3 regions of the Desulfobaculum sp. SPO524 genome follow, and region 2 is predicted to be linked to each of the others. Evidence: predicted binding sites of a transcription regulator. Region 2 holds the regulator's gene; each other region holds the start of a gene.
The links. The regulator sigma-54, encoded in region 2, starts transcription at its own class of promoters, with help from an activator protein. The targets are predictions, from matches to a motif close to CTGGCACGGNNNNTGCTT.

Region 1 (9,899 bases), on a different contig from region 2:
GCACAGAGCGCCTGCAGCAGGCGCTGACCTCCGTGGGCCTTGCCGACGCGGCTGACCGCCTGGACGACCTCGCGCGCGAGATGCAAATCCTGCGCTGGCGGCACAAGCTGGCCTGCGGCTTCGACCCGCGCGCCGTGAAAATCCCCCGCCGCTTCCTTGAGGTTGTCACCTGGAAGGGCGGCATGGACGAAGCCTACCTCAATGAAATCAAGGAGAAATACGCCGCGGCGATACTGGACCTCGCCAACTCCGCAGAGTAACCTGCACTTTCGACTTCCCATGGACCCTCGACGCCACAAGGATTCACGTGCGTAGAAGACTACTGCTTATCACTCTGGCGCTGGCGCTTTTGGCTGGTGGAGCCTTTCTTTGGTTCTCCGGCAACAGCGGCGGCGCCATTACCGTGCTGAAGACCGACACCGTCCGCAAAGGACAAGTGCGCAAACAGCTGGACGCCACCGGCATCGTCAAGGCGCAGGTGGGTGCCATCGTCAAAATCGGCGCGCAGGCCACCGGGCGCATCACCAGCATGCGCGTCAAAGTAGGCGACGCCGTCACCAAGGGCGACCTGATCGCCATCATCGACGACCGCGAACTCCACGCGACGCAGACCGAAGCCACCGCGCGCCTTGAGCGCACCAAGGCCGAGCTGGACCGCGTGCGCACGGTCTACCCCCTGCAAATCACCGAGGCCGAGGCCGACTACGCCGCCGCCGAAGCGGAAGCCGACTACGCCATCCAGAATCTGGCGCGGCAGGAGCGCCTGTACGCCAAAAATCTCATCGCCCGCGACACGCTGGACAGCGCCGTCCAAAGCGCGGACGTGAAGGGCAACCAGTTGCGTGCCCGCAAGGCCGCCCTCGCCCGCCTGCGCAAGGAATTCATCAAGGAGCGGCGCAAAGCCGAAAAGGCCGTACTGGAAGCCCGCGCCAATCTGGACTCCATCCGTACGCGCCTGTCCTACACCCGCATCAAAAGCCCCATCACCGGCGTGGTGAGCAAAGTCACCGCGCAGGAAGGCGAAACCGTGGTCTCGGGCCTGCAGGTGACGAACCTCATCACCGTGCTGGACCCAACGCGCCTTGAAATGTGGATTTACGTGGATGAAACGGACATCGGGCAGGTGAAGCAGGGCATGCCGGTTGAGTTCCTTGTGGACGCCTACCCGGACACGGTCTTCAACGGCAGCATCGACCAAATCTACCCGGAGCCGGAGGTCCGCGACAATATCGTGTACTATCAGGCCCTCGTCACCCTTGGCAGCGATACGGCCCTGAGTCTGCGCCCGGAGATGACCACCCAGTGTCGCATCATCGTCCAAACCAAGGACGACGTGCTCTCCCTACCCAACAGCGCCATCAAATGGGTGAGCGGTGAGCAGGCCGTGTACGTGGTGGACAAGGGCGAAACGCGGCGCACCTCGCCGACCTTCGGCCTCGCCGGAAGCCAGCGGACGGAAGTCCTGGAGGGCCTCAGCGACGGCGACACCGTCGCCACCCAGCTCGTGCTGCCCGGTGCCAAAAAGAAAAAGGCGTCCAAGTAGATGACAGACGCCCCGCTTATCCAGCTTGACGACATCCGGCGCGACTACACGCAAGGGGATATGGTCACAAGCGTCCTCAAGGGCGTGTCCATGACCATCGCCCACGGCGATTTTGTGGCGCTGCAGGGCACGTCCGGCTCCGGCAAGTCCACCCTGCTGCACATCCTCGGCCTGCTGGACCGCCCCTCCTCCGGGCGCTACCTGCTCGACGGCGCCAACGTGGCGAACATGGACGACGATGAAGCCAGCAGCCTGCGCGGCACGCGCTTTGGCTTCGTCTTTCAGAGCTTTTACCTCATCCCCTACGCCTCGGCCCTTGAAAACGTCATCCTGCCCGGCCTGTATGGCGACACCTCGCGCCGCGAACTCACGGCGCGGGCGCATGAGCTTCTGGGCCTTGTGGGGCTTGAGGACCGCGCCTCGTTCCGCCCGTCCCAGCTTTCCGGCGGCCAGCAGCAGCGTGTGGCCCTGGCCCGCGCCCTCATCAACGGCCCGGCGGTCATCTTTGCCGACGAGCCGACAGGCCAGCTGGACTCCGCCACCAGCACGGAGATCATGGACCTGCTCTCCCGCATCAACCAGCAGGGGACCACAGTCGTCATGGTGACCCACGACGAGGACACAGCACGCCATGCCTCAACACGCATCCTCCTTGCGGACGGCCAGATTGCGTCCAACCTGTAGGGCCTGCCGCCAGTTGTACCGCGCCCTCGGCTTTGCCGCCGAAGCCGTGTGGGCCTACAAACTGCGCAGTGCTTTTGTGGTCTCCGCCATCGCCCTTGGCATTGCGGCGCTGACCATCATCGTCACGGCCATTGACGGCGCGGAGCGGCGCACCATGGAAATCATGGAAATGTTCGGCCCGGACGCCGCCTTCATCCTTGGCGGCGACATCCGCAGCCGCGCCGTGGGCAAGCGCACCCTCACCCTGTCGTGGACGGACGTGCGCCGCCTGCGCGAGTCCCTGCCCGGCGCGTATTTGGTGGTGCCCATGCGCGGCAAGGGCAACATCACGGCCAAGTCGGGCAACAAGAATATGCAAGTGCCCGTGGTCGTCGGCGCCACTGAGGGCTACTCCGAGGTCTGGAACTGGCCGCTGGCCGCCGGGCGCGACTTCACCAAGGAGGACGTGACGCGCGGGGCCAAGGTCGGCCTCATCGGCGAGGCCGTCTCGCAGGAGTTGTTCGGCGACGAATCGCCCATCGGCAAGGTGGTGTTTCTGGACGACCTGCCCGTGCAAATCATCGGGCGGCTGTCGTACCGGGGCTTCACAGGCGGGCGCGGCAATATTGACGAGCGCATGGTCCTGCCCCTGACCACCCTGACCCAGCGCTTCAATATGGACCGCAAATACTTCCGCGCCATCCGCGTCAAGTTCCACGACCCGGAGCACATGAGCGCCCACGTGGAGAACCTGCGCTCCTTTTTGCGGCACCTGCACGGCCTGCGCGCCGATGAACCGGACGACTTCACCATCCTCACCGCCGATGAAATTCTCAAATTCATCAGCATCCTCAAGGGCGGGCTGGTGGCGTTTTTGGGCGTTACCGCCGCCGTGGCCATGCTGGTGGGCGGCTTTGTCCTTGCCAACCTCTTTTATATCAGCGTCAGCGAACGCATTACGGAAATTGGCCTGCGCAAGGCCCTTGGGGCGTCCTCGTGGGTGCTGACGGCGCAATTCCTCATGGAGGCGCTGCTGCTCACCTGCGCCGGGGCGCTCATCGGCATGGCTCTTGGCATGGGCCTTGGGCAAACGCTGTCCCGTCTTGGCATTTTGGAGATTCAGTTCTCGGCCAAAGTCTTTGTGCTGGCGCTCCTCTCCGCGTCGGCCATTGGCGTCGTGTTCGGCATCCGTCCGGCGCGGCGCGCCGCCCTCATGGACCCGGTTGCCGCCCTGCGAGGTGAGGAAAACTAGACCGCCCTACCGCCTTGACGGCGCACACCCCCTGCGCATACCGTGCGGCATCGTCCACCACGCCCTTATGGCGCCGCCTTCCAGCGGGCCGGGCAGCTTCAAGGAGACCCCCATGCGACTCAACATCCTGCCGCCCAAATCGGAATCGGGCGGCATCCGCTTTCTGCGCATCATGCTCCTCATCTGCGTCTTTCTCGGCGTGGGCTGGCTGTACATGCAGCACTTTGACAGAACCATAGAGGACATCAAATCCCGCAGTACCCTGCAGGACGCCACGGGCCTTATGAGCAAGGCGCAAAAGAAGCACCTCTACGAGCTCTCCAGCATGTTCGAAGAGGAATTCGGCGTGGAGCTGCGCCTGTCCATTCAGGACGGGCCCGTGGAAATCCCGGCGCTGGACTCCAAGACCATATTCTTCGGCCTTGATACCGCCAACGAAAAGCTCATCGTCTTCTTCCCGCCGCTGGTGGAGCGCGCCCTTGGGCCGGAATTCATCACGCAGTTGCAAACAACGCACATGGCGCCGTACTTTGCCAGCGACAGCTGGCCCACAGGCCTTATCAAGGCCCTCGCCCTGACGTGGCAGCGGCTCATGGACCTGAACCACACGACGACCCCATAAGGATACAGCATGACCGACACACCAGACGGGCAGACCGTCATCATCCATACCGACGGCTCCGCCCTCGGCAACCCCGGTCCCGGCGGCTGGGGCGCGGTGCTTCGCTTTGGCGACACCAAAAAGGAACTCTCCGGCGGCTTCCGGGAAACCACCAACAACCGCATGGAGCTTACCGCCGTTATCGAAGCGCTCTCCGCCCTCACGCGCCCCTGCGACGTGGAACTGCACTCCGATTCCAAATACTTTCTGGACGCCATCCGGCAAAACTGGATTGGCAACTGGCAAAAGCGCGGCTGGAAAACCGCCGCCAAAAAGCCCGTAAAAAATCAGGACCTGTGGCAGCGCATCCTGCCGCTTATCGCCAAGCACAACATTTCCTACAACTGGGTCAAGGGCCACAGCGGCAACCCGGACAACGAACGCTGTGACGAGCTTGCCAAAGCCGCCGCCCAGCAGTCCGGCCTGCCCGTTGACGAGGGCTACCCCGGCTAACCTCCCCCCGCCCCGGCGAAAAAAAACGGCCCGGAAGGACATCTCCTTCCGGGCCGTTCGTTATAGTTCCGGTACGATGTATCAGCTGGCGGCGCGCAGTTGCTGAATAAGGCGCTGCAACTGCTCGGCGCGTCCGGCAATGCCGCGGATGGCTTCGGCGGACTCCACAGCGCCCTTGGCCGTCTCGTCCGTCACCACGCTGATTTCCTCCACGGAGCCGTTAATCTGCTCGGAGGCGGAGGACTGCTCCTCGGCTGCGGTGGCGATGTTCTGCGCCATCTGGGCCGTGCCTTCCACGCTCTCCACAATGCCTTCCAGCATCTCTCCGGCTTCGCGGGCATGCTGGACTGTGGCCTGCAGGGCATCCTCGGCCACGCGGCGCTTGGCCACCGTGCTTTGCACGGATTCCTGCACGCCGGAGATAGCCCGGCCCACTTCCTGCGTGGCGGCCATGGTCTTCTCCGCCAGTTTGCGGACCTCGTCGGCCACAACAGCAAAACCGCGCCCGGCGTCGCCCGCGCGGGCGGCCTCAATGGCGGCGTTCAGGGCAAGCAGGTTCGTCTGGTCCGCAATGTCCGCGATAACGTTCATCACCTCGCCAATGGAGCTGGCCTTTTCGCTCAGGTCGTCCATGACAGCGGAAAGTTCCTCGGTGCTGGACTGCACCTTTGCCACGTCCTTGACCGTATTCTCCACGCGCTGGCGGCCCTCCATGGCATCCTCGCGGCTCTTGTGCGCCATCTCCGCCGCGGAGGCGGAATTGCGCGCCACCTCAAGGATGGACGCCGTCATCTGCTCCATGGCCGTGGCGGTCTGCCCCACGCGCTGCTGCTGCAGCGCCGCGCCCTCGGTGGTTTGCTCCACTTCGGCGGCCAGCTGGGCAGACGCGGCGGACAACGCCTCGGTAATCTCCACAGACTGCTTGGCAACATCGGTAATGGTGCCGAGGAGTTCTCGCACCTGCGCTTCGCGCTCGTGGGCTTCGTCCATGGCCTTCTGCGCCTTGACCGCCTGCTGGGCGGCCTCCCCGCTCTTGGCGTGGGCGTCGTCCATGGCCTTGCGGATGCTGGCAACCATCAGTTCCACATCCGCCCGCAGCGCCTCAAACTCGCCGGTAAAGCCCACCTTGGACACCGCCTCGTAATCGCCCTGCGCCACTTTGTCGGAGCAGTCCTGCAACGCCGCAAGGGGGCGTAGAATGGAACGCCCAACAAGGTAGATGCACACAATGAGCGCCAGCGCCGTAGCCAGCGCCGCCACAACAGACACAATGACGTTTGTCTTGAATGCGGAATCCTGCCGCGCGGCGGCGTCCTGCGCAATGCTCAGCACCAGCGGCTCCACACTGCGGGCGGCGTTGATGAAGGCGGCCCGCTGGTCGTTCAGAGCGTGGCGCGTCTTCACCAACTGGGCAAAACTGTTCACATAGGCGTCAAGGTCGCTGGTCAGCTGCGAGCGCAGGGCGGCATCAATGTCCGCAGAGGCATCAAGAGCCGTGCGCATCTGGCGGACGGCCCCGGCAAATTTCTGCTCCGCCTTTTCACTGCCGCGGATGATGAAGTCCTTTTCGTACCGGCGCAGCATCAGCTGGCGGTACTGCAGCTCCGGTACGTCCACACGCGCAAAGGTGTTTTCCATGTCGTGCACGCTGCGGCGCATCTCGCCGCGCAGGCCTTGATCCTCACTGAATCCAAGGCGCTCTTCGTACATGACCGCCGTTTTGAAGCTGCCCTCATAGCTTTCAAGGTAGCTCAGCGCCTTTCCGGCGCGCGCCGCAAAGTCCGGGTCGTTGTGCTGCAGATGGCGCAGCCGCGCGCGCACATCGCCTAGGGCGTCTATGGCTTTGTCCGCCCATTGGCGCTCCATGCGCAAGATAAAATTCTTTTCATGCCGCCGCGCCTGAAGCATGGCCGCCCCGGCGCTGCTCGCTTCCTTCTCCAGCAGCATTGTCTGCCGCACACTCCAGCCGCCATACACACTAATGGCGAACACCGCGACCAGCCCGACAAGGGCTATGGCCCCGATGCTGGTCAATTTCATCCGTACAGACATGTCCTCTCTCCCTAACGGGCCGAAGAGCCTTCAGCCCAATGCAAAATTGTCTGTGAACACTCTATCCGCAGATTGCTCCAGAGCCGTACTGCATATCCCTCAGGCGCAGTATGACTTCAATACGCTTAAGCGAATCTATACAAACAACTTTATCATCTGAAATCAAAAGCTTTTTGCCGCCCCGCGCATCTTTGTGCCCGGCCGCGCACTCGGGACGCAGGCCGCGGGCACGCACCATCATCCGCTGCATGACGATGATGCAAAACGTGCCTCCTCACTGCGTGAGCGCACGCGTCCACTCAGCACAAAAGCGCAACTCTTGCAAGGTACAAACTCCGCGAAAACAGCCGCAATCCCGGCATTTTAACGCATCAAACCCTTATGCGCCGTGCATTAGCGTCGCGCACAGCACATCCGTCGCACACTCCTGCACATTCTGGCACGGCCTTTGCGATATACCCCTGCGAAGGCAAAAAATGCCTTCCGGGCAAAAATCGGTAGTGAAGGAGAACACGTATGAGTTTTTCATCCATGTACGTAGGGACGACGGGCATGAAGTCCCACGGCGAACGCATGGGCAATATCGGCAACAATCTGGCCAATGTGAACACCCTCGCCTACAAGAGCGCGGACGTTCACTTCCAGACGCTGATGAGCCAGTTTGCATCCACGGGGTCCTCCCCGGATGTAAGCATGTCGCAAAAGGGGCTTGGCGTCGGGCTTGGCGGCATCCTCACGGACTTCAACATCGGCGGCTTTCAGCCGGGGGCCGAGGCCACGGACCTCGCCATTGCCGGGGACGGATTCTTCCGCGTGACGCAGGACGACAAGGTCCGCTACACCCGCGCGGGCAATTTCCGCTTCGACAAAGAGGGCTTCCTTGTGGACCCCAACGGCTACCACGTGCAGGGCAAGACCATTGACGACAACGGCAACGTTGCCGCCGCCACCACGGACATCCAGTTAACCATGGGCGAGGGCGGCCTTGTGACCGTGCCGCCAAAGGCCACCTCCGCCGTATCGCTGAACGTCAATCTTGGCCTTGCCGCCGACGAAGAGCGCACCTCCGACGCCACGGACCCGTTCTTTGCCCTGCTCAAGAGCTGGGACGGCACCAATGAGGACGGTCCCCTCAGCACCGAAGCCACGGCCTACTCCGCCGCGGTAAAGGTGTATGACGACCAGGGCAACGCCCACACCCTCAACGTGCACTTTGACCCTGTCTCCGCCAGCAACGCGGGCGGCGAGACCACATATGAATTTGTTGCCGGATTCGACCCCGGCGAAGACGGCCGCGCCGCAATGGCGGGAACCAAGGGCGCAGGCCTTGCCATGGCTGGCACCCTGACCTTTGACTCCTCGGGCCAGTTGAAGGGCATGTCGGCCTTCAACTACAGCGGCACCGGCGACGCCAACGACCCCGCCAACTGGACTCCGGCAGGCGTCTCCGAAGATGGCGCGCCCACCTTCGACATGACTTTCCTCAGCGCCGACGAAACCGGGGCCACGGTAACCTCCGGGCCAAGCACCATCAGTCTTGACCTTGGCCTGACAGGCACAGGCTTTGACAGCGGAACAATCGCCTCGGCGGCGGACATCGGGACCGACGCGTCCCTGCTGCCCACCATGACCGGGGCCACCCCGGCCAGCAGGCCGACGACCAACTTCATGGGCACCAGTTCCACCATTACCAAGGCGCAGGACGGCTACGCCGAGGGCTTCCTCTCCAGCATCAGCGTGGACCGCAGCGGCGTGATGGTCGGCAACTTCTCCAACGGCGTAAACAAGGACCTGTTCCAGTTCTCCCTGTTCACCTTTACCAATGAATGGGGCCTGAGGCGCGAAGGCGCCAACCACTTCAGCGCCACGCAGGACTCCGGCGAAGCCGTCGAAGGGACGCCCGGAGAAGCCAACTTCGGCGTCCTTTCAGAACGCACGCTGGAGACCTCCAACGTGGACATGGCCGACCAGTTCGTGAAGATGATTTCCACGGAGCGCGGCTTCCAGGCCAACTCCAAGGTCATCACCACCTCGGACTCCATTTTGGAGATGCTCATCAACATGAAGCGCTAATCTTTCAAGCGCACAGCGAAAAAGACCGCCCCCACCGCACTCTGCTGCTGTGGGGGCGGTCGTGTTTTGTGCCATAAAAAAACGGAGCGCCCCCAAGGGGACGCCCCGTCTCCACTCTGACAAAAGGCCGTCTGGCTACAAACCAAGTGAAGACTTAAAGAATTCGTAATCAATGCTGGAACTCACCAACTGCGCGCCCTGACGGATTTTGATGATGTCGCGCAGTTTGTGGCGCGAGAGGATGCTTTCCATCTTTTTCGCCACGGAATAGGTATCCTCGCGCACGATGACTATGGGCACCTCCAGCACCTCGGAACGGGTGAGGATGATGTCGTTGGGGTACAGATTGCCGGTGAGCACAAGGCAAGGGCAGTTGCCCTCAAGGGCCACAAGCTGCACGTCGGACCTGTCGCCGCCAACGATGATGGCGGAGTTCTTGTTTTTGCGGAAGTGGGTCATGAAGTTCTCCACCTGCATGGTGCCGATGAGAAAGTTCTCCACCACCTTGTCCGCCTTGTTCTGCGCGGAAATCACCTTGCCCCCAAGGCGCTCCGCAAGGTCGGACACCTTGATGGCGCCCATGAGCGGGTCCTTGGGAATAACGCCCAAAACGCGCACGCCCGCGCGCTCCAAACAGGGGCGCAGCATGCCTTCCACCTCGTCCATAAAGGACGGCGGAATGTCGTTCAGGATAACGCCAAGGAGCGACTCGCCAAGGGCTTCGCGCATGGCCATCAGGTAGTCGTACTTCAATTCTTCCTGATACCTGTCGATGATGATGGTCTTCAGGCCAAGGCGTTTGACCACATTGATGGCGTCCACGTCGCAATATTTGCCCGAGTACATGCTGCCCGAGCCAGCAACAATGGTCACATCGTGCCCGGCGCTGACGCGTTTGTAGGCGGACTCAATGTCGCCCATCAGGTCGCCGCATTCGCCGGAAAAGGCGCGGACCTTAAAATCCTGCGTCACCAGCACGGGGGTGACGTCTGCGGGGTCGTCCTTCAGGCCCAGAATGTCCTGCACGAAATAGGCGTCCTCGTCGCAGGGTTTGCCGTCAATCTCGGTGGGCATGGCCCCGACGGGCTTCATGTAGCCGACGCTGTAGCCGTCCTTTTGCAGCTTCAGGCCGAGCCCCATCACGACCATGTTCTTGCCGGAAAACCCGGAGGTCGAGCCTATGTAGATGCCTGACATTGTGT
Region 2 (9,899 bases):
CTGTTTCTCAAGGTATTCCCCGCCCTCTGGCGAGCGCAGGACAAAATCGGAAACCGCCTTGTCACGTCCCGTCAGGCTCCGCAGAGACTTCTCAAAGTACGGATTCGGCAAAAAGCGCAGGTCAAAGACAAGGTCCGCGTCCGTTGGCACCCCGTGCTTAAAGCCAAAGGTCACCAAGTACACGTGCAGGCCATAGCATTTGTCCTGCAGGAAATTCCACTTTTCCTGCAACGTGCGGCGCAGGTCGTGGATGGAATAGTCCGAGGTGTCGATGACAAGCTCGGCCAAGTCACGCACCGGGGCGAGCAGGCGGCGCTCCTCCACAAGGGCGCGGTCCAGCCCGACGCCCTGCTCCAGCGGATGCGGACGGCGGGTGGCCGCATACCTGCGGCGCAGCACATTTTCTCCGGCTTCAATAAACACCACGCGCGGCTCCACGCCGCTTTCGGCAAGGATGCCCCGTGTCTGTTCCCATTTGGCGGTAAAGTCAGAATGGCGGACGTCCAGCCCAAGGGTCAACCCTCGATGGTACACCTCTTTCTGACGGCGAAACAGGTCCACGAATTCGGGGATAACATCCGGGGGCAGCCCGTCCACGGAGACGAAGCCAAGGTCTTCAAAAACCTTCAGGGCAGTGGATTTGCCCGCTCCGGAGAGTCCGGAGAGGATAATGACGGGAAAATCCGGCTCGGCGGCCGCTCCCGGCACAACAGATTCCATGCTTAGGCTCCCTTGATAAGGCGGACCAGTTCGTCCTTATCGCCAGCCTCCAAGAAGGCCGTGCGGAACTTCTCATCCTTGAGAGTGCGCGAAATGTGGGCAAGGATGCGCAGATGCATCCCGGCCACCTTTTCCGGCGCAAGCACAAGAAAGAAGATATGACAGGGCTTAAAGTCCAGCGCATCAAAGTCAACGCCCTCGCGGCTTCTGGCGGCAACAACGACGATGTCGTCCAGCCCTTCCAGCTTGCCGTGGGGGATGGCGATGCCGTCGCCGATTCCTGTGGTACCCAGGGATTCCCGCTCCAGCAGGACTTCCTTGGCATGTTCAGGGTCAATGCCCTGCACATGCTGCGCAGCCCCGGCCACAAGTTCGGCCAGAACCGAAGACTTGGTTCTGGCCGAAAGTTCAGGGAATATCAAATCGCTATCGACAAAATCTCCGAGCTTCATTCGTACATCCCGGGATCAATGAGGCCATACTCGCCGGTCTTGCGGCGGTAGATGACGTTGACCCGTTCGGTTTCAGCGTTGCGGAACACGAGGAAATCATACTTGAAGGTGTCCAGCTGCATGGCGGCCTCGTCGGCCATCATGGGCTTGGGCGTGTAGGTGTCGGCCTGCACGATGACAGGGCCGGATGCGGCGTCCATGTCCTCGGCGTCGAATCCGGCAAGGGCGGCGACGTCTTCCTGGCGCACGGTGTCGCGCGCGCGGCGGCGGTCCTTGTCCTTTTCACGCGTCTTGCGGACCTGTGCGGACATCTTGTCCAGCACAAGGTCGATGGAGGAGTACATGTCTTCCGACTCCTCAACGGCGGACATATTCATATTGTCCCCGGCAAGCGAGACCTCCGCGATGTGGCGAAACTTCTCCACACTCATGTTGATCTGCAATTCGGCATTGCCGGTATCGGCGTACTTGATCAGCTTTTCAAAGCGCTTGCGGGCATACTGCTTGAGATGGTCCGAAGGCTCGAAATTCTTAAAGGTCAAGCTGATGTTCATCGACGATCCTCCTTAACTGCTGGGGTTGGATCGAATACTCACCATATTGGAAAGTGTACTTGCATTCAGCCTGAAAATAAAGGGTGTTGTCGCCACTCCGCCCCTCCTAAAAGACCTGCTTGCGTTTGGAGGAGGACGGTATGCCGAGGGAGCTGCGATATTTGGCAACAGTTCGCCGTGCGATGTTGACCTGAAGCCGCCCTTTGAGGATATCGGCGATTTTCTCGTCCGAAAGAGGCTTTTTGGTATCTTCCTTTCCGATGAGTTCCTTGATGTGCGCCTTCACGCTCTCGGAACCGACCTGTGATCCGTCGTCCATACCGAGGGCGCTGTTGAAGAAAAATTTCAGCTCGAACACGCCATGGGGCGTGGACACATACTTGCTGGTGGTGATGCGGCTGATGGTGGATTCGTGCATTTCGATGTCGTCTGCCACATCCTTGAGGATGAGGGGCTTCAGACGGGTCACGCCATGCTCGAAGAACCCGCGCTGGAAGCGCACAAGACTCTCCATAACCTTATAGAGGGTCCGCTGGCGCTGGTACAGGCTTTTCATCAGCCACTGGGCGGAACGCAGGCGCTCGTTCAGGTATTCCTTCTCCGGCGCGCCGCGCCCATCCTTCACGGAATCGAGATAGAAATCATTAACCGTCAACTGCGGCAAACCGTCGTCATTGAGCACGATGACGAAGTCGTCCTCGTACTTGTAGACGTGCACATCCGGGCTGACGTACTGCGCCTCGCCACTGCCAAAGGCAGCACCGGGCATGGGGTCAAGGGTTTGCAGAAAGTCGAGGTATTCCTTGAGGCCTTCGAGGGTGAGGCGGAACTTGCGCGCCAGCGGCTTGTAGCGGCGCTTTTCAAGGTCCTCCAGGTGGTCGCTGACGAGGGAGTGCAGGATGGGGTCGTCGTATCCGTTGACCTCAAGCTGTACGAGCAGACACTCGCGCGGGTCGCGGGCGGCAACGCCCACGGGGTCCATGCGCTGAACGCGGTGCAGCGTTTCCTCCACGGCGTCCACGGAGCATTTGGCTTCCTCGGCGATTTCCTCAACGGTGCTTTGCAGGTACCCCTGCGAGCCAAGGTTGCCGAGGATAACCTCTGCGATGTCCACCTGCTCCGGCGTCATGTCCGAGAGGCGAATCTGCCATTCCAGATGCCCTTCCAGCGATGGCTTGGACGAGAGACGGGCCTCAAAGGACAAGCCCTCCTCCGGGATTTCCGCTTCACGCGCCGAGGACTGCCGCCCCGTGGAAGAGAACTCCCCGAGGTAGTTTTCCCAATCCGCGCCCTGCATCGCGTCCTGATCGCCAACGCCATCGGCCATGGCTTCGCCGTTGTCTACGGCTTCTGCCGACCGGGCGTCCTGCTCGGCCTCGGCCTTCTCCTGCGACGGCTCGACGGCGGCCTCCTCCAGAAGGGGATTCTCGAGGAGTTCCTGCTGGACCATGTCCACCAACTCCACGCGGGAGAGCTGCAGCAGCTTGATGGCCTGCTGCAACTGCGGTGTCATGACCAGTTGCTGAGAGAGCTTGAGTTGTTGTCGTAGTTCAAGTGCCATGTTGGCTTATGTCTTCTTGCGAAATGTTGGCGTTGCAGATTCCGTATCAGGCTGCCCCGTCAAAGGGGGCGGAAGTGCGACAGTGCCTACGGCATCTAAAAAAAATGGTGCTTGTGCGGACTTCGTTACCGACCGCACAAGCACCATGCCACATTCACAACAAGCTTGCAACCAAGACTGGCAAGGTTCTTGAATATAGGGATTTATATAGAATTTCCGGAAGGTTACAGACAGAACCCCTCGCCAAGGTAGACCCGGCGAGCCTTCGGATCGGCACAAATTTCTTCCGGAGTACCGCTCAGGATGATGCGGCCTTCGTAGACAAGGTAGGCCCTGTCGCAAATGCGCAGGGTTTCGCGGACGTTATGGTCGGAGATAAGCACGCCAATGCCCTTCTCTTTCAGCCCGCGCACAATTCCTTGTATGTCATCCACGGCGATGGGGTCAATCCCCGCAAAAGGCTCGTCCAGCAGCATGAATTTCGGATTTAGGATAAGCGCGCGGGCAATCTCGAGCCGCCTGCGCTCGCCGCCAGAGAGGTGCATGGCCTTCTGGTCCGCAAGGCGCGTAATGCCCAGCTCGTCCAGCAACTGGTCCGCGCGCCGCTTCTGCTCTGCGCTGTCCAGTCCGCTCTGCTCCAGAATAATCTCCAGATTCTGCCGCACGGACAGCTTTTTGAAGATGGAGCTTTCCTGCGGCAGGTAGCTCATGCCGAGGCGGGCGCGCTCGTGCAGGGGCAGCATGGTGATGGCCTCGTCATCAAGGTGCACCGCGCCGCCGTTGGGCTTGATGATGCCCGCCAGCATGTAGAACGTGGTGGTCTTGCCCGCGCCGTTGGGGCCAAGCAGACCAACAACCTCGCCCTGCGCCACGTTGACGGCGATATCCTGCACAACCTTGCGCTGCCCGTAGATCTTGCACAGATCATTGGCTGAAAGGACACTCATGCTACTTGCCGCCCCCGTCAGCCGGGGTGAAGAAGATGGCTTCCACGGGTGCGTCGCCACTTTCCACTTCGCTGCGGTTGTCCTTGAGCCACAGGCGGATAACCTTGCCGGCAATGCTGTTTTCGCCATCCTTGAGCACGGGCTTGCCGGTGAGGGTCAGCAGACCATCTTCGGCGGTGTACACAGCCTTGCGGCAGGTACCGGTCTTGCCCTCGCGCTTCAGCCGCACGTTGCCGGTGGCAACGATTTTGCGGATGGTTCCGGGCGTATCCGGCGTATCGGACGGGGTGAGGTGCACTGTCATCTTGTCGGACCAGATTTTCATATCCGGCCGGGTGACGAGCACATCTCCCGTAAAGACGACGGTCTTGCCGCTTTCGTCGTAGACGGTTTTCTGAGAGGTGATTTTGGTCGGTACGGTATCGGCGGCCGCGGCAAATGCCAGCGAGGCCGCTACGAGCACACCCGCAAGGGCGAGTGCGGCGGTGCGTGCAAACGTCTTCAAGGCTACTTCTCCCTGCCCGGGGCGGCCATGCCGTCCATGACGGACTCCACGCCCCCGGTGGCGGTGATGACATTGGTGGAAAGATCATAGACGACTTCCGGCGCGCGGAGGGTCATGCCCTCGCGCACAATGCGGACATCCTCGCGGACGGTGATAATCCGCGCCTCGCCGTCATAGTCCAGACGCTTGGAATACACTGTAGTATCGCCACTTGTCACGACAACTTCGGGCCACAATTCCGCAGACCCCGTCGCCTGATCAACGCGGCCCTTGGGAGCCACGATGTGCACCGGCTCCCGGCCGTCCTTGGTCCAGTCGATAACGGGAGCCTCAACCGTGATGCGGCCGTCCTGCTTTTCGTAGTCGGCGCTCTCGGCCTTGAGGGTCCACAGGGAGCCGTCCCCGGCGCTGCGGGTGAGCTCCACGCCCTGCATGGCCATATCCACAGGCGGGGCGGTGATGGGCACATCATCCACGGATGCGCCGCTCCCACGCCAAATGATATAGGCCGCGCCAAGCATGGTCACAAAGACCAGCACCGCGACAAGGAGCATACGCGCTCTGTTCATCGCTGTTTCCACTCCGCCCACAGGATGTCCAACTTGCCCTGCGCATCGAGGATAAAGCGGATGGCGTCGCGTACTGCGCCGTTGCCGCCGCGGCATTCACTGACCCATACGGCCATATCGTGAATTTCGGGCTGGGCGTTGGCCACGGCCATGGGCAGGCCCACGTTGGCCAGCGGGCCGGCGTCCACCCAGTCGTCACCGAGGTAGGCCACCTCGTCCATGGTGACGCCATGGGTATCGCAAATCTTCTGGAGTAGCGGAATCTTGGCCGTGTGTCCGGCGTAGTAGTCCTTGATGCCCAGTTCGCGCACGCGCTTTTCCACGGCTTTGGACTTGAGGCCCGTGATGACGGCCACCACAAGGCCTGCGCCCTGCGCCAGCTTTACGCCCAGGCCGTCCTGCACGTTGAAGCGCTTGGAGACGTGCCCGGAGGCGTCGTAGTACAGGCCGCCGTCTGTCAGCACGCCGTCCACGTCCAGCACCAGCACGCGCACATTCTTTGCGCGCTCTTTGGCGGCGGCAGTCAGCTTAGCACTCATGGGGCAGCTTCCAGAGGTTGTCGAGGTCGCGGACAAGGGCGTCCAGCTTTGTCAGCGGCCATGAGTTTGGCCCGTCGCACAGGGCGGAATCCGGGTCGGGGTGCGTTTCAAGGAAGACACCGTTCGCGCCGGCGGCAACAGCGGCGCGCGCCAGCATGGGCACGTATTCGCGCTGTCCACCGGAGCAGCCGCCCTGCCCGCCCGGAAGCTGGACAGAGTGCGTGGCGTCGAACACCACGGGGCAGCCGAGGCTCTGCATAATCGCCAGCGAACGGAAGTCCACCACCAGATTATTGTAGCCAAAGCTGGCGCCGCGCTCGGTGAGCCAAATCTTCGAATTGCCCGTGGAGCGAACCTTTTCCACCACGGAACGCATGTCCCACGGGGCAAGGAACTGGCCCTTTTTCACGTTGATGATCTTGTCCGTCTTGGCGGCGGCCACCAGCAGGTCGGTCTGGCGGCAGAGGAAGGCGGGAATCTGAAGGACATCCGCCACCTCGGCCACGGCTTCGGCCTGCTCCGGGGAGTGGATGTCAGTGATGACGGGCAGGCCCGTCTCGGCCTTCACCTGCGCCAGCATTTCCAGCCCGCGCTCCATGCCGGGGCCGCGGAAGCTGGTGACGGAGGTTCGGTTGGCTTTGTCGAAAGAGCTTTTAAAAATGGCCGCAATCCCAAGGTCCTTGGAGATTTCGGCCACTTTCCTGCCCGCTTGCAGGGCGATATCGAGGTCTTCCAGCGCGCACGGCCCTGCGATGAGGAACGGATGCGCGCACGAATGCGTGTAGAGTTCGGATGCAGTCATCATAAGCATACCCTTTTCTGCGGGGGAAGGAGGACGGGGCGCGGCGGGCGGAGGGCCGCAAAGGGCACCCTGCGCAGTGGCCCCGCTACAACCGGCGCACCGCACGCCTTCGCGCAGGTGGCGAAGGCGTGCGGGAGCGAGTCCGGCAAATGACTGGTCAAAGAGCTATTTGCCCTTTTTCTGGCCCTTGGCGGCCTTGATGAAGTCCCTGAACAGCGGATGGGGACGCATGGGATTGGACTGGAATTCCGGATGGAACTGACAGCCGAGGAACCACGGGTGATCCTTGACTTCCACAATCTCCATCAGCTCGCCGTCCGGAGAGGTACCGGAGAAGACGAGGCCGCTCTTCTGGAGCTTTTCCAGATAATCGTTGTTGAATTCGAAGCGGTGGCGGTGGCGCTCGCTGATGTTTTCCTCAGCGTAGGCCTTGCCTGCAAAGGTGCCCGGAACGAGCTTGCAGGGGTACGCGCCAAGGCGCATGGTGCCGCCCTTGTTGCTGCTTTCGTCGCGGCGTTCCACGCGGCCGCGCTGGAAGTCGTACCACTCCTTCATCAGATAGATGACCGGATCCGGCGTGTTCTGGTCGAACTCCTCGGAGTTGGCGGCGTCGATGCCGGCAACGTTGCGAGCGTACTCGATAACGGCGCACTGCATGCCAAGACAGATGCCGAAGAACGGGATCTTCTTCTCACGGGCGTAGCGGATGGCCTTGATTTTGCCTTCCACGCCGCGGGAGCCGAAGCCGCCGGGGACGAGGATGCCGTCCAGGCCCTTGAGCTTCTTTTTGGCGATGCTTTCGTCCGTGATTTCCTCGGAATTGATGTAGGTGAGGTTCACGGTCACATCGTTAGCGAAACCGCCGTGGATGAGGGCCTCGTGCAGGCTCTTGTAGGCTTCCTTGAGGTCCACGTACTTGCCCACGATGCCGATGGTGACCTCTCCCTTGGGGTGGTCGATCTTTTCGGCCAGTCCGGACCACTGGGCGAGGTCCGGATTTTTGGCGGGCAGGCGCAGCATGATGGCGATCTTCTGATCGATGCCTTCCTCGTAGAAGGCCAGCGGCAGCTTGTAGATGTTGTTGATGTCGCGGGCACAGAACACGGCGTCGGGGTCCACGTTGCAGAACAGCGCGATTTTGCCCTTGAGGTGTTCGTCCAGCGCCACTTCGCTGCGGCAGATCATGATGTCGGGCTGGATGCCGATGGAGCGGAGTTCCTTGACGGAGTGCTGCGTAGGCTTGGTCTTCACTTCACCGGCGGCGGCAAGGTACGGAACCAGCGTCAGGTGGATGTAGAGGCAGTTTTCCTTGCCAAGGTCAATACGCAGCTGGCGGATGGCTTCGAGGAACGGCAGGCCCTCGATGTCGCCGACGGTGCCGCCAATCTCAATGAGGGCGACGTCAAGGTCGTCGCTGGCCAGGCTCAGGACGGCGTTTTTGATTTCATCGGTGATGTGCGGGATCACCTGCACGGTGCCGCCAAGGTAGTCGCCGCGGCGTTCCTTGGTGATGACCTTGTGGTAGATGCTGCCGGAGGTGTAGTTGTTCCTCTGGCTCATGGGCACGTCGATGAAGCGCTCGTAGTGGCCCATATCGAGGTCAGTTTCAGCACCGTCATTGGTGACGTAGACCTCGCCGTGCTGGAAGGGATTCATGGTGCCAGGATCGACGTTGATGTAAGGGTCGAGCTTCTGAATGGTGCACGTCAGCCCGCGTGCCTTGAGCAAAGCGCCGATGGAGGCAGCGGAAAGCCCCTTGCCGAGGGAAGACAATACGCCACCAGTGACAAAGATGAACTTGGTTTTCATTCGCCGGACCTGTCCTCTTTTTTGTCTTGAACTTAAGGGAGTTATCAAAAATACTTCCGGCAGTGACGCACGAAACGTTTGCACACGTGCTCCGTACCCCGCGAACATACATCAAATATCAACCCGCCGGAACAATTTCTGATCCCGGCGGGTCGATACGAGGCACTACTGCCGTAAAATCTCTAGCTCTACATATGTGCCCGATAATTGGGAGTCCATAATCAGTCTTTTTACGCTGTTGACGACACCTTTACGTGTCATTATGGTCCCACAGACCTTGGATACGCTAGTCGACGCCCTTGGCGGTGTCAAGACAACGGGAGGAATTTATGGCGGAGGTCAGAAGCCTCGTCATTACCGGCAACGGTACGAACTGTCATAAGGAATCGGCCCATGCGGCCGAGTTGGCGGGCGCGGACAGCGTCTCAACCGTGTACTTCTCCGACCTCATTGCCGGGCGCTGCCGGGTTGAGGACTACAACTTCCTGATCTTTCCCGGCGGCTTTCTGGATGGCGACGACCTTGGCGCCGCACAGGCCGGCGCGCTGCGCTGGCAGTATGCCACCACTGAAAACGGCGATCCCCTCGTTAACCAGCTCAAGGCGTTCTTCACTGCCGGTGGTCTTATCCTCGGCATCTGCAACGGCTTTCAGCTACTGGTGAAGCTGGGTCTTCTGCCTGCCGTTGACGGCAACTACTTCGACCGTCAGGTTTCCCTCTCGCACAATGATTCCGCAAAGTTCGAGGACCGCTGGGTGCACCTGAAGGTGAACAAAAAAAGCCCCTGCGTGTTTACCAAGGACCTCGACCTGCTCGAAATGCCCATCCGCCACGGCGAAGGCAAGCTCATTGCCAAAGACGACACCGTGCTGGACGCGCTGGAGCGCGAAAACCTTGTGGCCCTGCGCTACGCTCACCCCGAAACGGGCGAGCCTACGCAGGAATATCCCTTCAACCCCAACGGCTCACCAGGCGGCATTGCCGGACTGACGGACCCCACCGGCCGCATCCTTGGCCTGATGCCGCACCCCGAAGCGTTTAACCACCCCACGAACCACCCAGCGTGGACCCGTGGAGCACGCCCCACGCTGGGCACCGTGCTCATGGAGAACGCCGTCAAATACATCAAGAGCCTTTAACTTCCCCGAAAAAGACCGTACCATTTCCGAGGCGGACGCCACAGGCACTGCACGAAAATCGTCCTGTGGGCGAGTGTGTGGCGTCCGTCCGGAAACCTTTTCGCGTGAATTCTCACACAACAAACAAGGCCAGATAACATGAATACGCCAATGGAGTTCCCGGCGCTTCCCGGCCAGTGGGAAAGCTGGGAGCAGGTCATGCGCCGTGCCCTTGAGCAGGCCCGCCGCGCCGCAGAGCGTGGCGAGGTCCCCGTCGGCGCCGTCGTCCTTGGTCCGGACGGCTCCATCCTTGCCGAAGCCGC
Region 3 (9,899 bases), on a different contig from region 2:
CTGAAATGGACGACGATGAGGTACCTTCTCCTCGATGAAGTAAAAGTATCCACGCGAACGAAAGCCCCCCTGCAGGATTTCCTGTAGGGGGGCTTTCGTTCGTGTGGATATTGTCTGGCGTGGCAAAGATTCTCTACCACTTCGACCTACCCAATGGCGTTTGGGTTCTTTTAGGGGGAGTGGGGGGCCCTGGGCGGGCGATGTCCCCTCTGTGTGTAGGATGGGCCTGCGGGAGGGGGGAGTTCTGGCGGCGTTTGGTGTTATCCATGGAGTTGTGGTTTTGGCGAGAGAGTGGGCCGCGTGAAGGCGATTTTTCGTATTTGGATTGATACACCGCGTAGGGCGTAAGATACCTATTCAAAGTGTGGTATTCCCCGCGTTACAGTGGCGTGAGGCCTCACGCCATTGTAACACTTTGGGTCAGACGTTACATTGGCTTTTCTTTGCGTATGCAAGGGTGTCATGAGTATATATTTGAGTATCTGATCCGTGTTATGCGCTTTGAAAAATCAACGGCTAGCAAACGCTTGCAAATGCAATCAGGTGCAAGCGTTTGCAATCAGGTGCAAGCACCTGCAAGTAGTTACTAGCATTTGCTTGCATTTATTTTGCAATCACCTGCAATCAAGTGCTTGCAGGTGATTGCTCTTGCAAGCAAATGGCCGGATGTTTTGAAGAGCGACCATGCTTAAGCCTCTTGAGGGGGGTACGGCCCAAAGGCTGAATGCTCGCCCAGATAGCTTGCGGTAAGCTCTTGGCATCTCCCTTGAGTTCTCTTTTGCCTGGTTCCCGTCCAAAAAACGCCCCCGCATGGCAGTCCATGCGGGGGCGTCGTACGTTCGGTGGCCTTGTGGCTGTGGCCGGGCGTTTGGCGGTTATTTTGCGGGGCTTTCGGATTGGGTCTCGGGGGCGGAGTTGCCGAAGAAGACCGGGATGTCCGTGCTGCCGAGGATGTTGCTACGCAGCTGTTCTTCGGGGAGCTTGGCCCATTCGGACTTGTTGGAGAAGTAGAAGAACACGCCGAGGGCGATCCAGATTACGAGGCACCAGCGGGAAGCCACGCCGATGTAGGCGGGGGAGCCGGGGATGAGCAGCAGGGAGATGCACATCACAGCAGTGATGGTGCCCATGGTGCAAGTGAACAGGCGCACGCCTCGGTTGGCTTCAGCCGGGGAACCCAGCAGCACGCGGCGCGCAGCAAGGCAGGTGAATAGGTAGCCCATGCCGGTGCCCAGGGAGCTCATGTCCACGATCCATGCCACTACGGAGCGGCCCGCAAAGGGGGTCAGCAGCACGATGGCGATGGTGAACAGGATGGCCTTGTAGGGGGAGCGGTACTTGGGGTGAATGTCGCCGAACCACTTAGGCAGGATGCCGCCGCGAGCCATGCTGAGCAGCAGGCGCGAGGTGGCGATGTAAAAGCCGTTAATGCCGGTGCAGACCGCGCCCATCACGGCGCAGGAGAGGACAACGGCGCCGAACTTGCCAAAGGCCATTTTGGCGACTTCGCCAGTGGCCCAAGCGGTGCCACCAGCGGCGCGCATGGCGTCCATCTTGGCGAGCATCTCGGGGTAGGGAATCACGATGCCAACGGACAGGGTCACAAAGCTGTAGAGCACGACACCGCACAGGATGGCGATGATCATGATGTTGCGCGCTTTGGCAGGGTTGAAGCTGAACTCCTCTGCCGCCTGCGGCACGGTGTCAAAGCCCACAAAGAGGAATGGCGAGATGGCGAAGATGAGCAGGACGCACGCCAAGGGGGAGCGGTTTTCCGAGAACAGCGGCATGAGGTTGCTGAGCTGGGCGCTTTCCATGGAGGCCGTTCCCGCGAACAGGGAGATGATGCCCACGGTGAGCAGGAAGGCCAGAACCACCTGCAACTTGCCCGCAAAGCTGATTCCCCGGTAGTTCAGGAAGCCGAAGAGCAGGGTTGCGCCTGTCATCAGGAGCACTTCGCCGGTATACACCTGCCAGCCCGCTATTGAGTAGAGCGGGCCAAAGGCAAAGACCCCTGGGAAAAGGAAGCGGAAAATAAGGGCAAGGGCCGCGATGTCAATGCAGACAATGGCGATATACCCCAAGACGAGCGCCCAGCCGCAGATGAAGGCGGCTGTGGGGCCATAGCCGACGTAGGCATACGCGAACGCGCCGCCAGCAACGGGGGTATATTTGATCATGTAGCTGTAGCAGGTGGCGACAAAGCACAGCAGCAGTGCGCCGACAACAAACCCGATAAGGGTTCCCATGATGCCTGCTTCGGGCAGGAACATATCGCCGGGGAGGACAAAACATCCCCAGCCAACGATGGAGCCAAGGGCCAAAGCCCAGACCTGAGCCGGGGAAAGCGATTTCTGCAATTCTAACTGTTCATCTTGTGACACGACTATCCTCTCGAAGGCGTCCGTGGTGCGGGCGCCTTGGTCGTTTTGGGGCAGGTCCGGGCGTACACGTTGGGGGTGCCGCCGGCTGGTCGCGCCGGGGGGCGACGGCCTGCCGTAGACGCACAGCGGGTGTACGTCGAGGGTTTGTGTGCCATGCGTCGTGGCGACATACCGCAGGGCGGTGCATGGCGAGCCTCTCACGCAGAGTTGAACAAGCGGGTCTCTACGAGGTCATCACCTTCAGGGAGTCAGCAGATTCGCGAATTGCTTGTGACAAAACCAGCAAGTTGAATGCCAGTACGTGAAAGACTTCACTATCACCATAATATCCCGGTATTCTTGTATAATTTTCTGTTCATAGTATATGAACGTCAAGCGCGCGGAAAAATTCTTTTCAGGAAAGAAAGTTTTCTTTTCATTTGCGTAAATTCTTTTCTCGCTGACGGGTGGGCTTTCGTGGCGGATGGAATCTGTGGGCAGTCGTGCTGGGCTTTGGAAAAGCATGAAAAGAGCAGGCGACGTGGGGCTTGCGCGGAATGCAGTTTTTTTGCGCAAGCACACGAGGTGAATCGGCACCAAGTTTGCTGTCGCGATGTCGTGACTCATTTCACGAGAACGGGCGCTTCGTCCACCTTTTTTTATTGGCAGCGCGAAAGGCGTGAGTCCGCGGTGGGACTCGTCTGTGCTGGGTTCTGCGCATGTGTGGCGCGGGGCGTTGGCCTCCCCTCCGGGAGAGCTGATGAATCTTTGCGCGGCGGCTTGTTCCGTCCTCGACGCGTTTACTTCGCGCTGCAAGAAAACGGTGCCATTCAGGAGAAAAGACTATGACCGAAGAACGCCGCAAGGCTTTGATTGACGATATTATTGCTGGTGAACTGCGTATGTTTCAGGCCGTGCACAGCCGCGGTGGCCGCTCCCTGTGTCAGGAGCGCCCGGAGTCCTTTCGCCTCATGCGCGAGATGACTCACGCTGTGCTGTCTGATGATTTTCTGGTGGCCTATGCGGTGGACGTCCGCCGCGCGGAGGAGGCCGGGCGCAATCTGATGACGGAAAAATACGCGCTGATGGAGCGCCGCATTCCCAAGCTGAGCACGGATCCGCGTATAGATATTATCCTCAATGCTGAATGCGCGTGGCGACGAGAGGTGACCAAGGACTTTCCGCATGTGGTGCAAGCCGATGGCCAGCCGGGATTCCGCCTGTACCTTGGGTGCGAGCTGCAAACCTACTCCGGTGAAAGCCTTGCGGCCTATGAGGCCTGCGTAAAGGACGCGCAGGCGGCAGGGCGCAACCTTGTGCGCGAACGCTACGAGATTTTGATGCGCCAGCTTGGTCATAACAGCTTGGAGGAGTGTGAAGCCCGGTTGGCGGCGGAGTCGTCACGGTGCGCAGATGCCTGAACCGGTTTTCCTCCTCGTCTTTTGCGCGTGGTTCGTGGGCGGGTTTGTCTCGGGCGTCAGCGGCATTGGCGGGGCCATGGTGGCTGTGCCCACTGCCGCGCTGATGATCCCCATGCACGAGCTTGTGCCGCTGAGTTGCATCCTGAACGTGGTTATGGACGGCTGCATTGCGTGTATGCATTTCCGGCACTGCCGGGTGTCCGCGCTGTGGCCCATGCTTGTGGGCTCACTGCCCGGCGCGCTCCTCGGGCTCTTCATCTTGAATGTGGTGTCCGGGTCCATGCTGCAGGGAGCGGTTGGGGCGCTGCTGCTCTATTATGTTTACTGGCAGCACTCGTTCCGCGTGACGGGCGAGCGCGGCGAATCATGGGCGCGCGGCGGCGCGGCGGGCTTTGGCGCGGGGCTTTTGGGCACGGCCATCTCCTTTGATGGTCCGCCGGTTGGGGCCTACGGCCTGTACACCGGCTGGACGCCCCGCGTGTTCCTCGGCACCCTTGGCGTCTTTTTCATCATCCGCGGAAGCATGACCTGTGGCCTGCAGGCGGCGTCCGGGCTGTATACGCCCATCCTCGCGGACTACCTGCTCTACGGCGTTCCGGCTACCATCATCGGCACCCTGTGTTCTTTCCCTGTGGTCAGCCGTATTGACGTGGGGCTGTTCCGGCGGGTGCTCATGGGCGTAATCGTCCTCGCCGGTGTGGTCTGCCTTGGCCGCGCCGTGCTCTAGGCGGGAGTTTTTTGAACAACAAAACGCCGGTCAGGCGGGACATGATGTCCTGCCTGACCGGCGTTTTTCTTTCCGTTCGCGCTCTGCGCGCGGCGCCGTTACTCTTCGTCCTCAATGCCCAGCTGGCGCATCTTGTAGCGCAGTCCGGCACCTGTGATTTGAAAAATGCGTGCGGCCTTGGCCACGTTGCCGCCGGTGAGGCGCAGGACGTTGCGGATGCACTGGGTTTCATATTCCTGCACGCAGGCCTTCAGCGGGATGACGCTGCTCTTTTTCACGGTGCTGTAGTCGAAGAAGGCCGGTTCCGGCTCGGGCGCCGGGGCGGGCTGGGGCTGCTGGGCGCCGCCGGGAGTGGGGCCACTGATGGAAACGCCGGTGCGGTAGGCGTCGCGGAAGTGGCGGGGCAGGCAGTCGCGTTCAATGGCCGGGCGTTCGCCCAGCAGGGCAAGGCTGCCCTCGATGACGTGGAGCAGTTCACGTATATTTCCCGGCCAGTCGTAGTCCTGCAGCATATGTAGCACGTCGTCGGAAAGAACAACGGGTTTGCCAGAAGCTGGCAGACTGGAGCGCCCAATAAACGTTCGCGCCAAAAGTTGGATGTCGCTTTTGCGTTCGCGCAGGGGCGGGACGGCAATGCCCACCACAGCGAGGCGGTAGAACAGGTCGCGCCGCAGAAGGCCGTTTTGGATGGCGGTGAACGGGTCCTCGTTCAGGATGCTGATGACGCGCACATCCACCGGGATTTCCGAATGCGACCCAAGGCGGCGGACGCGCTTTTCTTGGAGTACGCGCAGGAGCTTGGCTTGCAGGCCAAGGGGCATGGAGTTGAGCTCGTCAAGGAGCAGGGTGCCGCCGTCGGCTTCCTCGAACAGGCCGGGCTTGTCCGGGGCGTCGGTGTACGCGCCCTTGGCCGTACCAAAGAGAATGCCCTCCAGCAGGTTTTCCGGGATGGCCGCGCAGTTCACGGGCACAAGGGACTTGCTCCGTCGCTCGCTCTCCGAGTGGATGGCCTGCGCGAAGACTTCTTTACCCGTGCCGCTCTCGCCCCAAATCATCACTGGTGAGGGTGTGGCCGCGGCCGTGCGGGCTTCGTCCAGGACCTCGCGCAGCGCCGGGTCATCTCCCACCAGACAATCAAAGGTATAGCAGTCGGTATTTTTCCCGGAACTGCGCGCCGTTCCGGCGCACCCACGCGCTCTGTTCGCCACGGATGTGGTGCCCGTCCACAGCGTGAAGGCGATAACGCCGTCCTTCTTCCCCCGCCGAAACAGCGGAATAAAGTCCGACACCGTACTGGCCAGATAGTTGTTGGTCGTCTTGTAGTAATAGGACTTCTTGAGCAGGGGCTTGCCGTCTTCAAGGCATTCCATGGTGGGGATGCGCGTCAGTTCGTAGGGCAGGTAGAGGCTGGTGATGTGCTGACCCTCGACGTGGATGCGGCTGAACCCGTCCACGCGGCGCTGGATGGTGTTCATGTATTCACAGATGCCGTCCGCATTCACCACGGCGACACCAAAGCCCAGATTCTCCCAAATGGTGCGCATGGCGGAGGTAAGGACGTCCCTGCGGGACACATTGGTAAAGGCGAGCGGGTCAACGTTCATTTTTCACAACCTCATTGCTACTTTTGTGGGTGGGGAGCGCTTTTGCCACCCTTTTGGCCCCAGCACAATGAAAGAATTGTTTTTAAAAAGAAAGAAATTTTTCGAATTGCAAACTTTTTTCACCCAAAAAGTAAAGCACGTCAAAGTCAATAAAATCTGTAAAAACAGATAGTTAATTACAAATCGACGCCGCTTGTGCCCTCTGGCACACCCCGTGCAAGTTCCAAATCGAACAAGCAAGAAAGCTCCGCAAGGATCATCACCTCAGGGATAATCTTTACAGCAACAGGAGACGGAAATGACGACGTGTACGTGTGATAAGCCTGCCGAGACCGCAGCCGCGGGTTACGGCATCAATTGGGATACGGCTGATAGCCGCGTGAAGGAACTCAAAGACTTTTTGATGACCGCCCCTCAGGTCATGGACCCCGAACGCCTCCAGTTCCTCAACGAGGTGTACGAAGAGTTCCGCGGTGAATCCACCTACTACATTCGCGCCAAGCTGTTCGAGCGCGTGCTGACCAAGAAGAACATCTTCCTGGATGGCAACCCCATTGTGGGTACCCTCACCGGCGTCCGCGCTGGCGTGTACGCTTACCCCGAGTGGAATGTTGCCTGGATCAAGGAAGAAATGCAGATGGCCAAGATGGCCTCCCTTGGCGAGATGAAAATCCCCGCCGAGACGCAGGAACTTCTTGAAAAGACCTACAAGCGCTGGAAGGGCCGTACCTGCATCGACCTGAACAATAAGATGTTCAAGGAAAAGTACGGCATCAATCCCAAGCAGTTTGCCAAGGCCGGCATGTACTACGAGAACGTCAGCGTCGCCAGTGGTTCCGGCATTGCCGATTACCCCATGGTGCTCAACAAGGGTCTGCGCTGGCTCATTGACGACATCCGCTCCCGCTTCGAGAACTGCCCCACCACCTTGGCGAACAAGGAAAAGCACGATCTCTACCGCGCCATGATCGTGGCCCTTGAAGCCTGCATCACGCACGCCCATCGCTACGCCGACCTCGCCGAAAAGACCGCCGAGGACGAGAGCGATCCCAAGGCCAAGGCGGAGCTGCTGGAAATCGCCGAAATCTGCCGCCGCGTCCCTGAGTACCCCGCGCGCAACTTCCGCGAAGCCATCCAGTCCTTCTGGTTCACGCACCTCGCCATTGAGATTGAGCAGATGGCTTGCGCCACCTCTCCGGGCCGCTATGGCCAGTACATGTACCCCTTCTACAAGAAGGACATCGAGGAAGGCCGCCTCACTAAGGAACAGGTGCTCACGCTCCTCAAGTTCCAGTGGATTAAGCACCTCGAACTGGCTGAATATCAGGGCAACTCCTACGCGCTGACCCTGTCCGGTCACACCGGGCAGAGCATCACCATCGGCGGCGTGGACGCCAACGGCAACGACGCCAGCACCGAGCTGGAAGAACTGCTCCTTGATACCCAGATTCAGATGAAGAACATTCAGCCCACGCTGACCCTGCTCTTCCATCCCAAGCTCAAAGACTCCTACATGAAGAAGGTTGTGGAGTGCATCCGTGGTGGTTCCGGCCAGCCGCAGATCCTCAACAACGATGTGGTTGTCCAGCGTAACCTTGCCCGCTTCTCCCAGTACGAAAACGGCATCACCCTTGAGGACGCCCGAAACTGCGGCAACTTCGGCTGCGTGTCCACCGGCGTTTGCGGCAAAGGCAGCTTCATCGCACAGGAAGACCAGCCCTGCCTCGCCAAGGTTGTGGAACTGATGCTCCACAACGGCAAGTGCCCCGTCACCAAGAAGAAGGTTGGCGTCGAGTCCGGCGATCCGCTGACCTTCGAGACTTTCGACGACGTGTACGAAGCCACCAAGAAGCAGCTGGATCACCTGTTCAACATCTCCCGCAAGCACTCTGACCTCAGCCAGATGGCGCGCGTGCAGGTTGTGCCCAGCATCTTCCGCTCCGCCATGTACGATGGTTGCATTGAAAACGGCGTGTGCGAGGAAGCAGGCGGCTGCACCTACTCTCAGGTGAACCCCATCATGACCGCAGGCATCGACGCTGCCAACGCTCTGCTGGCCATCAAGCACCTTGTCTTTGACACCAAGCAGCTGACCATGCAGCAGCTGCTGGAAGCTCTGGAAGCCAACTTTGTCGGCTACGAGGACATCCAGAAGATGTGCTTCGAGGCACCCAAGCACGGCAACGACGTGCCCGAGGTGGAGGCCGTTGTGCAGCAGTTCTACCGCGACGTGGACGAAATCCACCATTCGCAGGGTCCGGACTGCTTCGGCCACCGCACCCCGCTGGACGCCTACTCCCTGTCCTACCACAACTACTTTGGCTCCCTCATGGGCGCGCTGCCCACGGGCCGCAAGTCCGGCGTGGCACTGACGGACGGCAGTGTCTCCGCTATGCCCGGCACCGACCACGAAGGCATCACCGCCCTCATCAAGTCCGGTGCGGAAGCCATTGACACCGTGCGCTACGGCGCGAACCACTTCAACGTGAAGTTCTCGCCCTCCATCATTGAAGGTCCGCACGGCATGAGGACGCTCGTGTCGCTCATCAAGACCTACTGCGACTATGGTGGATCGCACATCCAGTTCAACTGCGTCAGCTCCGACACCCTCAAGGACGCGCAGGAGAACCCGCAGGACTACTCCGACCTCGTTGTCCGTGTGGCAGGCTTTAGCGCCTACTTCACCCGCCTCGACAAGGGCGTGCAGAACGAGATCATCAAACGTACCGAGTACGCATCCTAGTACCGGAACCGGAAGCGCGGGCGGGGGGAAGACTCTCGCACCGAGGTGGGGAACCCGCCCGTGCTTCCACTGCTTCCTCATATGCGCCCCTGGGGGTGGGATAGAGACCCGGGGGCGCACCTCTTTCTAACGCATCTGCGGAGGCGATGATGAGCCAGGGAATTATTTACAATATTCAGCGAATGTCAGTGCAGGACGGCCCGGGGCTTCGGACCACGGTGTTTTTGAAGGGCTGCCCCCTGCGCTGCAAATGGTGTAGCAATCCCGAGTCGCAGCGCACATCGCCGCAGATGCTGGTGTTTGAGAACCTGTGCACCCACTGCGGCGCTTGCAAGGACACCTGCCAGCACGGCGCGGTTGTCGAAAAGGGCGGCGTCTTCGGGCGCGACATGAACCTGTGCACCCACTGCGGCGCTTGTGTGGCCAGCTGTCCGTCCAAGGCCCGCGTTATGTCCGGCGAGGAGATGAGCGTGGAGCAGGTCATGGACGTCATTCTCAAGGACGCCCTGTACTACGAGAATTCGGGCGGCGGCGTCACCTTCGGCGGCGGGGAGCCAACCTCCGGCGGACAGTTCTTCCTCGACATGGTGCAGGCTGTTCATGACGAAGGCTTCCACGTCACCGTGGATACCTGCGGCTACTGTCCGGAGGAACGTTTTGACAAGACCATCGAGCTTGCGGACCTGTTCCTCTTTGATTGCAAGCACATGGACACCGCCGAGCACAAACGCCTGACCGGCGTGGATAACGCCCTCATCCTGCGCAACCTGCGCGCGGCGCTGGAGTCCGGCACGGAAGTACGCATCCGCATGCCCCTTATGCCGGGCATGAACGACTCGGAAGAGAACATCGCCGCCATGGCGGAATTTTTGGCCGAATACGGCCGCACTGAGGTTGAAATTATGCCCTGCCACTTGTTTGGCAAGAGCAAATACCTCGCCCTGAACATGCCGCTCCCCGAACTGGCGCAGTATACGCCCGAGGAGTTGGCCGTGGTTCAGGAACGTTTTGTACGGCACGGGCTGAACCCCGTGATTGTGT

Region 1: the regulator sigma-54 is predicted to act here: its motif matches at 7,061-7,078, upstream of ACI3L3_RS02870 (flagellar hook protein FlgE).
Region 3: the regulator sigma-54 is predicted to act here: its motif matches at 6,318-6,335, upstream of ACI3L3_RS16745 (glycyl radical protein).

Annotation. Positions count from the first base shown of each region.
Region 1 is NZ_JBJDSB010000001.1:672,291-682,189, forward strand. Features, by position in the region: gene ACI3L3_RS02835 (aldehyde ferredoxin oxidoreductase N-terminal domain-containing protein) at 1-260, shown strand, start outside; gene ACI3L3_RS02840 (efflux RND transporter periplasmic adaptor subunit) at 308-1,543, shown strand; gene ACI3L3_RS02845 (ABC transporter ATP-binding protein) at 1,544-2,227, shown strand; gene ACI3L3_RS02850 (ABC transporter permease) at 2,211-3,458, shown strand; gene ACI3L3_RS02855 (hypothetical protein) at 3,571-4,080, shown strand; gene rnhA (ribonuclease HI) at 4,090-4,572, shown strand; gene ACI3L3_RS02865 (methyl-accepting chemotaxis protein) at 4,654-6,624, opposite strand; gene ACI3L3_RS02870 (flagellar hook protein FlgE) at 7,141-8,697, shown strand; gene ACI3L3_RS02875 (phosphotransacetylase family protein) at 8,833-9,894, opposite strand.
Region 2 is NZ_JBJDSB010000002.1:866,099-875,997, reverse strand. Features, by position in the region: gene rapZ (RNase adapter RapZ) at 1-720, opposite strand, end outside; gene ACI3L3_RS09515 (PTS sugar transporter subunit IIA) at 723-1,172, opposite strand; gene hpf (ribosome hibernation-promoting factor, HPF/YfiA family) at 1,169-1,726, opposite strand; gene rpoN (RNA polymerase factor sigma-54) at 1,833-3,287, opposite strand; gene lptB (LPS export ABC transporter ATP-binding protein) at 3,512-4,234, opposite strand; gene ACI3L3_RS09495 (LptA/OstA family protein) at 4,236-4,739, opposite strand; gene lptC (LPS export ABC transporter periplasmic protein LptC) at 4,742-5,308, opposite strand; gene ACI3L3_RS09485 (KdsC family phosphatase) at 5,305-5,847, opposite strand; gene kdsA (3-deoxy-8-phosphooctulonate synthase) at 5,837-6,649, opposite strand; gene ACI3L3_RS09475 (CTP synthase) at 6,815-8,458, opposite strand; gene ACI3L3_RS09470 (phosphoribosylformylglycinamidine synthase subunit PurQ) at 8,788-9,597, shown strand; gene tadA (tRNA adenosine(34) deaminase TadA) at 9,736-9,899, shown strand, end outside.
Region 3 is NZ_JBJDSB010000008.1:44,912-54,810, forward strand. Features, by position in the region: gene ACI3L3_RS16720 (Fic family protein) at 1-38, shown strand, start outside; gene ACI3L3_RS16725 (APC family permease) at 876-2,360, opposite strand; gene ACI3L3_RS16730 (DUF4125 family protein) at 3,209-3,784, shown strand; gene ACI3L3_RS16735 (sulfite exporter TauE/SafE family protein) at 3,777-4,511, shown strand; gene ACI3L3_RS16740 (sigma-54 interaction domain-containing protein) at 4,610-6,115, opposite strand; gene ACI3L3_RS16745 (glycyl radical protein) at 6,414-8,858, shown strand; gene ACI3L3_RS16750 (glycyl-radical enzyme activating protein) at 9,008-9,899, shown strand, end outside.